DNA from 3 places in the Lysobacter sp. CA199 genome. Region 2 is predicted to be linked to each of the others. Evidence: riboswitches for the same ligand, from Rfam matches in the RefSeq annotation. Region 2 holds a riboswitch; each other region holds the start of a gene.

Region 1 (2,258 bases), on a different contig from region 2:
GCGGCGCGGCGGCGAGCAGCCGCCAGACCCAGCGCGTCGCCGACGTGCACGAGTTCCCCGGCCACATCGCCTGCGACGCGGCTTCGCGTTCGGAGGTGGTGGTGCCGCTGGTGCGCGACGGCCAGCTGATCGGCGTGTTCGATCTGGACAGCCCGGTGCCGGCGCGTTTCGACGCCGACGATCAGGCCGGACTGGAAACGTTGGCGCGGGTCTATGTGGAGTCGCTGGCATGAGCACTGCACCGAAGATGCGCAACATCGGGCCCAAGAGCGCGGCCTGGTTGCGCCAGGTCGGCCTGCGCACGCACGAGGACATCGCCGCGGTCGGCACGGTCGAGGCGTTCATGCGGGTCAAGCGCGCCGGCTTCAAGCCGACCTTGAACCTGCTCTACGCGATCGAAGGCGCGCTGCTGGACTGCCATTGGCAGGAGATCAGCGACGAGCGCCGCCAGGAACTGATCCTGGCCGCCGAAGCGGCCACCGCGCTGCTGCCGGCGCCGCGCAACAAACCGGCCGCCGCGCCGGTGCACACCACAATGCATGCGCAGGAACGCGAGGAAGAGCCTTCCGGATTCGGAGGCGGCTATCAGCGTGACGGCGATGGCGAGCTCGATGGGCCGGCCGACGAGGACGCGCCCGGTGGGCGCGACGAGGACGACCACCGCGATTGAAGGCGCCAAGCGGTCCGCTCCTGTGTAGGAGCGGCGCGAGCCGCGACCGCGGCAAGGCAACTACGATGTAACTGACGACGCGGGCGGACACCCTGCGGTCGCGGCTCGCACCGCTTCTACCGTGGGCTTCGGCCGCTGTCCGGGCGGTGCGTCCCCACATCGCGTACACTGCGCCCGCTTCGAGGTGACCCCACGGCCCAGCCGCCGGGGTTGAAACGGGAAGCCGGTGAAGCGCTCAGGTCCGGTCGGAGAGTCCGACCCGCCCCGCCCATTCCGGCACTGCCCCCGCAACGGTAAGCAAGTCAGGTCGCGGCCACCGCCACTGTGCACAGTCACGGGAAGGCGCCGCGTCCGGGAACCGACGCCATCGGTTCTGCTTGCGAGTCCGGAGACCGGCCTCGACGCGCCACAGGTTGCGATGCGGAGGGCATTGCGGCGGCGGCAGCGTCTTCGCGCGCTGGTTCGCCTGCCTATATCTCCCTTTCCACGCCGCCGCCCATTAGCCGTTTGTCGTCGCGCGCTGGATCGCGCGTGCGCTGGAGTCCCCACATGCGTTGCCTGAACCTGTCTTTCGCCATTGCCTGCGCGCTCGCGCTGCCGGCCACCGCCCTCGCCGCGCCCGCCGGCGATGCCACCGATCTCGATCAGGTCGTGGTCACCGCCAACCGCACCGCAGTCAGCGTCAACGATCTGCTGACCCCGGTCGATGTGCTCGACCGCGCCGATATCGAACGCAGCCAGGCGCGCGATCTCAACGATCTGCTGCGCGGCCGCGCCGGCATCACCCTGGCCAACCAGGGCGGTCCCGGCAAGCTGACCACGCTGTTCCTGCGCGGCAGCGAATCCGATCACGTGCTGGTGTTGGTCGACGGCATCCGCATCGGTTCGCCGACCTCGGGTCTGGCGGCGCTGCAGGATCTTCCGCTGGAACTGATCGACCGGATCGAAATCGTGCGCGGCCCGCGCTCGAGCCTGTACGGCGCCGACGCCATCGGCGGCGTGATCCAGGTGTTCACCCGCCGCGAACGGCAGGGCTTCGCCCCGCGTGTGCACGCCGGCGGCGGCAGCAACGGCACCGTCGAATTCGGCACCGGCTTCGGCGGCCGCAGCGGCGGCAGCTGGTTCGGCGCCGACTACAGCTTCCGCAAGACCCAGGGCATCAACGCCTGCCGCGGCGCCGGCTTCCCGGTGTTCGCCGGCTGCTTCACCGACGAGCCCGACCGCGACGGCTACGAGAGCCACGCGCTGTCGCTGCGCGGCGGTATCGAGTTCAACGAGCAGTGGAGCATCGAAGGTCAGGCGCTGCGCGTGGAAGGTCAGAACGAATACGACGGCAGCTTCGGCAATTATTCCGAAACGATCCAGCAAGTGATCGGCGGCAAGCTCATCTGGAAGCCGTCGGAAAGGATCAACGTGCAGTTGAGCGCGGGTCGCAACGTGGATGCTTCCGACAACTACGATCTCCTCCCCCGTGCGTTCCCCACCGGCACTATTTTCGATCGTCCGCTCAGCTATTTCCGGACCGATCGCGACAGCGCGACGTTGCAGGCCGATTTCAACCTCTTCGACGGCCACGTGTTGAGCGCGG
Region 2 (2,258 bases):
CGATCGTTCTGTTGCGCGGGCCCAAGCGCCCCAACGGTATGTTCCGCGATCAATGCGACATCGATCGCCTGCTGCTGGTGCAGCTGATCATTCGCGCCAACCGCGCAGGCCGCCGCATCGCCGTGCACAATCTGGCCAGCGACAAAGCCCTCGTCGCCGCGATCGGAGCGCTGCGCACGCCGCAGACCGAGGCGATCTTGCTCGACACCGGTGCCTGCGTGCGCGACCGCCGCATCGTCCAGGCGCTGCAATCGAGCGCGTTGCCTTTTGTCGAGATTCGGCCCAGCCATCTTGCCGACGCGCGCTTGTGCGAACCCGAAGGCATCGAGAACCGCATCGCTCTGGTGCGCGGCGTGCAATCGCAGACCTATGTGCTGGCGCTGTCGATCGCATTGGAGCATCTGTGCCGCGGTTCGATGGACGACGCTCGCGCGATGGCGTGCTGATATCGCGTTCGCGCCGGATCGTCGCGGCGAGCCTCGACCGCGGATCGAGCGTCCGCGTCGCGAGCGGGCCATTCACAGTTGCACGCCGACGTGCACGAAAGTGGCGGCCCGCGAGGCCGACAATCGCATCCGATGGCATCGATGAACGCGTCGGACACGTTGAACTGAATGTGTGACACCGCGATGCTGCTTGTCCGCGACCATGGCCAAGCACTACACTCCGCCAGCCACAGGTGCCTTGCCGTCGGTCCATACCGGCACGCAGGGTGAAACGGGAAGCCGGTGCGGACGTGATCGTCCAATTCCGGCGCTGCCCCCGCAACGGTAGGCGAGAACACCCGACGTAACCACTGCGCTCGCGCGGGAAGGAGTCGGGGTGATGCCACGGCATCGCTCGCAAGCCCGGAGACCGGCCCGTGGCGGACATCGGGAGATGTCCTCCTCGGGTGTTGCGGCGGGCAACCGGACGAGCTGATGCGATGCGGCGTCCGTTTGCCCTCGTCTCGCCTTGTCTGATGTCTCCGCGGCACCCGCTTTCGCGGGTGTGCGATACGGAGACCGACCATGAACGAGATGCATCGCGTTGCGACCCAGGTCGCGACGGTCAAACTTTTGATCGACGGCGAGTTCGTCGAATCCACCAGCACCCAATGGCGCGACGTCGTCAATCCGGCGACGCAGGCGGTATTGGCGCGCGTGCCGATGGCGACCGCCGATGAAGTGAACGCCGCGGTCGAGGCCGCCGCGCGCGCCTTCAAGACTTGGCGCAAGACCCCGATCGGCGCGCGCGCGCGGATCTTCCTCAAGTATCAGCAATTGATCCGCGAGCACATGAGCGAGCTCGCCGCGATCCTCACCGCCGAGCAGGGCAAGACCTTGCCCGACGCCGAGGGCGACGTGTTCCGCGGCCTGGAAGTGGTCGAACACGCCGCGGCGATCGGCAATCTGCAATTGGGCGAGTTGGCCAACAACGTCGCCAATGGCGTGGATACCTACACGCTGCTGCAACCGCTCGGCGTGTGCGCCGGCATCACCCCGTTCAATTTCCCGGCGATGATTCCGCTGTGGATGTTCCCGATGGCCATCGCCACCGGCAACACCTTCGTGCTCAAGCCCTCCGAACAGGACCCGCTGGTGACCATGCGTCTGGTCGAACTGGCGTTGCAGGCCGGCGTACCCAAGGGCGTACTCAACGTCGTGCACGGCGGCGAGGAGGTGGTCAACGCGATCTGCGATCACCCCACGATCCAGGCGGTGTCCTTCGTCGGATCGACCAAGGTCGGCACCCATGTGTATCGGCGCGCCACGCTCGCCGGCAAGCGGGTGCAATGCATGTTGGGCGCGAAGAACCACGCCGTGGTGCTGCCCGACGCGAACAAGGAACAAACCCTCAACGCCATGGCCGGCGCCGCATTCGGCGCGGCCGGACAGCGCTGCATGGCCGCGTCGACCGCGGTGTTGGTCGGACAGGCGCGCGAGTGGATTCCCGAACTGGTGGCCAAGGCGCGCACGCTCAAGGTCAACGCCGGCACCGAGCCCGGTACCGACGTGGGACCGGTGATTTCCTGCGCCGCGCGCGAGCGCGTCGAGGGCCTGATCGCCTCGGGCGTGGAGCAGGGCGCGGTGCTGGAACTCGACGGCCGCAAGCCGACGGTTCCCGGTTACGCGCAAGGCAATTTCGTCGGGCCGACGATCTTCTCCGGGGTCAAGCCCGGCATGCGCATCTACGACGAGGAAATCTTCGGGCCGGTGCTGGTGCTGCTCGGCGCGGATACGCTCGACGAAGCGATCGCGCTGATCAACGCCAATCCC
Region 3 (2,258 bases), on a different contig from region 2:
TGTCGCTGGAAGATCTGAACCAGTTGTTCCCGGTCATGGCCATGCTCGAAGGCCGCTGCGCCTACGAATGCGTGCGCCGGATCGACGAAGCCGGCGTAAAGCGCCTGGAAGCGCTCCACGCCGATATGGAAGAGGCGGCCGAGCTTGGCGATATCGCGCGTTACTACGCCAATAATTATCTGATCCACGAGTTGGTGCAGAACTACGCCGGCAATCCCTGGCTGATCCGGGTCACCCACGATCTGCACCGCATCCTCAAGATGCATCGCGGACGCCAATTGCTGACGCCGGGGCGCATGACCCAGTCGCTGGCCGAACATCGCGCCCTGCTGGACTGCGTGCGCCGCCGCGACGCCGATGCCGCGGAAAAGATCATGAACGAGCATCTGCTGAGCCAAGGCCAAGCCCTCGCCGCCTACGTCGCCGCCGGCGGCATGCTCAACGTGCCGGCACCGCTGCCGACCGCGCGTCCGGATTGAACATGCCGGATTGAGCAGGGGCGCGTCTGCCGGCGTGCGCCCGCCTTGTCCGGATGTCGGGCCTGAAAGGCCCTCCCACAGAAACCTCGCGGCAACGCGGCAAGCTTGAGATCCAGACGCGAGCACGAAGTCTTTGTGGGAGGGGCTTCAACCCCGACTCCAGCGCTGGCAGCTAGTCGGCTTCGGGTGTCGGGCCTGAAAGGCCCTCCCACAACAGACCTCGCAGCGATGCAGCGCCTTACGCACTTCACCCCCCAAGCGCCGGCCCACGGTTTGCGCTCGCCTGCGTATTAGCCACAGATGGGGGTGACCACGGATCGGATTAGCCACGATTGACTTCGCCCCAAGGCGTGGGTACCTTGGCGCCGTTACGGTGACCATCGCTTCATAAAGATAAAGCGATGGGACACGCCATCGAGGGCCCCAGGCCCGAGATAGCCAGAGGGAATCCGGTGCGAATCCGGAGCTGCCCCGCAGCGGTATGGGAAACGAAACAGGTCATGGCACTGGCGTTCGCGCGCCGGGAAGCGACCTGAAGTAGGCGATGCCAACCACGAGCGAACGCATCGGCCGCGAGCGAATCCGCTCGCTTCCGACGATGCCTTCGCCAGGTCTGGCCTCACGTCCCGAGCCCGAAGACCTGCCGCGACCGGAAGGCTCGCCTTCCGCCCGACTCCGGCCCGCACGGCGCCGGCCCGCTTGCTCGCGGGCCGCGTACGGCGTGCCGGTTCGCCCGCGGGGGCGAAGGTCGAAGCCAAGGTTGTCGATGGCGTCCGACGCGCTCGCGCGTGCGGGCCCGCGCGGCCGTGGTTTCCTTCGTTGCCCTGCGTCATGCCCACGCATCGCAGGTACTCATCATGATCAGCGTCACCCCACTCGGCTTCCCGCGCATCGGCGCGCGGCGCGAGCTGAAGCAAGCCCTGGAATCGTTCTGGAAAGGCGACAGCGATGCGCAATCGCTGCAAGCCACCGCCGCGTCCCTGCGCGAACGCCATTGGCGGCTCGCGCGCGAAGCCGGCGCCGACCTGGTGCCGGTCAACGATTTCTCGCTCTACGACCACGTGCTCGACAGCGCCGTGCTGTTCGACGCGATTCCCGCCTCGCACCGCGCGGCATTCGAAGAAGATCCGCTGGGCGGCTACTTCGCCCTCGCCCGCGGCCTGCAGGACGGGCGCCGCGATCTGCGCGCGCTGGAAATGACCAAGTGGTTCGACACCAACTACCACTACCTGGTGCCGCAGTTCGACGCCAAGCAACGCTTCGCCCTGCGCGGCGACAAACCGCTGGCGGAACTGGCCCAGGCCCAGGCGCTGGGTATCCAGGCACGGCCGGTGCTGCTGGGCCCGGTGTCGCTGCTCAAGCTCGGCAAGCGCGTTGACGGCGGCGATCCGCGCGAGTTGCTCGACAACCTGCTGCCGGCCTATGCCGAACTGCTGTCCAAGCTCAAGGCCGCCGGCGCGCAGTGGGTGCAGCTCGACGAGCCGGCGCTGGTGCTGGATCTGGACGACACCGACCGCGCCGCCTATCGCCGCGCATACGCGGCGCTGGCCGAGGTCGATGCGCCGCAGCGCTTGCTGACCACCTACTTCGGTGCGCTCGGCGACAACGCCGCATTGGCCGCGCAACTGCCGGTGGAAGGCTTGCATCTGGATCTGGTGCGCGCGCCGCAACAATTGGAAAGCGTGCTGCCGTTGCTGCCGGAAGAACGCGCGCTGAGTCTGGGCGTGGTCGACGGCCGCAACATCTGGCGCGCCGATCTCGACGCCGCGCTGAGTCTAG

The links. Region 2 has a riboswitch for cobalamin ahead of ACTOWJ_RS24380 (CoA-acylating methylmalonate-semialdehyde dehydrogenase). Riboswitches for the same ligand answer to the same signal wherever they lie in the genome.
Region 1: another riboswitch for cobalamin. It lies ahead of btuB (TonB-dependent vitamin B12 receptor); the one in region 2 lies ahead of ACTOWJ_RS24380 (CoA-acylating methylmalonate-semialdehyde dehydrogenase).
Region 3: another riboswitch for cobalamin. It lies ahead of metE (5-methyltetrahydropteroyltriglutamate--homocysteine S-methyltransferase); the one in region 2 lies ahead of ACTOWJ_RS24380 (CoA-acylating methylmalonate-semialdehyde dehydrogenase).

What each region holds. Positions count from the first base shown of each region.
Region 1 is NZ_JBQJIL010000005.1:184,116-186,373, forward strand. It holds gene ACTOWJ_RS10350 (GAF domain-containing protein) at 1-233, shown strand, start outside; gene ACTOWJ_RS10355 (TfoX/Sxy family protein) at 230-670, shown strand; cobalamin riboswitch at 836-1,085, shown strand; gene btuB (TonB-dependent vitamin B12 receptor) at 1,220-2,258, shown strand, end outside.
Region 2 is NZ_JBQJIL010000014.1:157,852-160,109, reverse strand. It holds gene ACTOWJ_RS24385 (hypothetical protein) at 1-446, shown strand, start outside; cobalamin riboswitch at 675-878, shown strand; gene ACTOWJ_RS24380 (CoA-acylating methylmalonate-semialdehyde dehydrogenase) at 1,020-2,258, shown strand, end outside.
Region 3 is NZ_JBQJIL010000010.1:197,450-199,707, forward strand. It holds gene ACTOWJ_RS19430 (GntR family transcriptional regulator) at 1-479, shown strand, start outside; cobalamin riboswitch at 922-1,121, shown strand; gene metE (5-methyltetrahydropteroyltriglutamate--homocysteine S-methyltransferase) at 1,337-2,258, shown strand, end outside.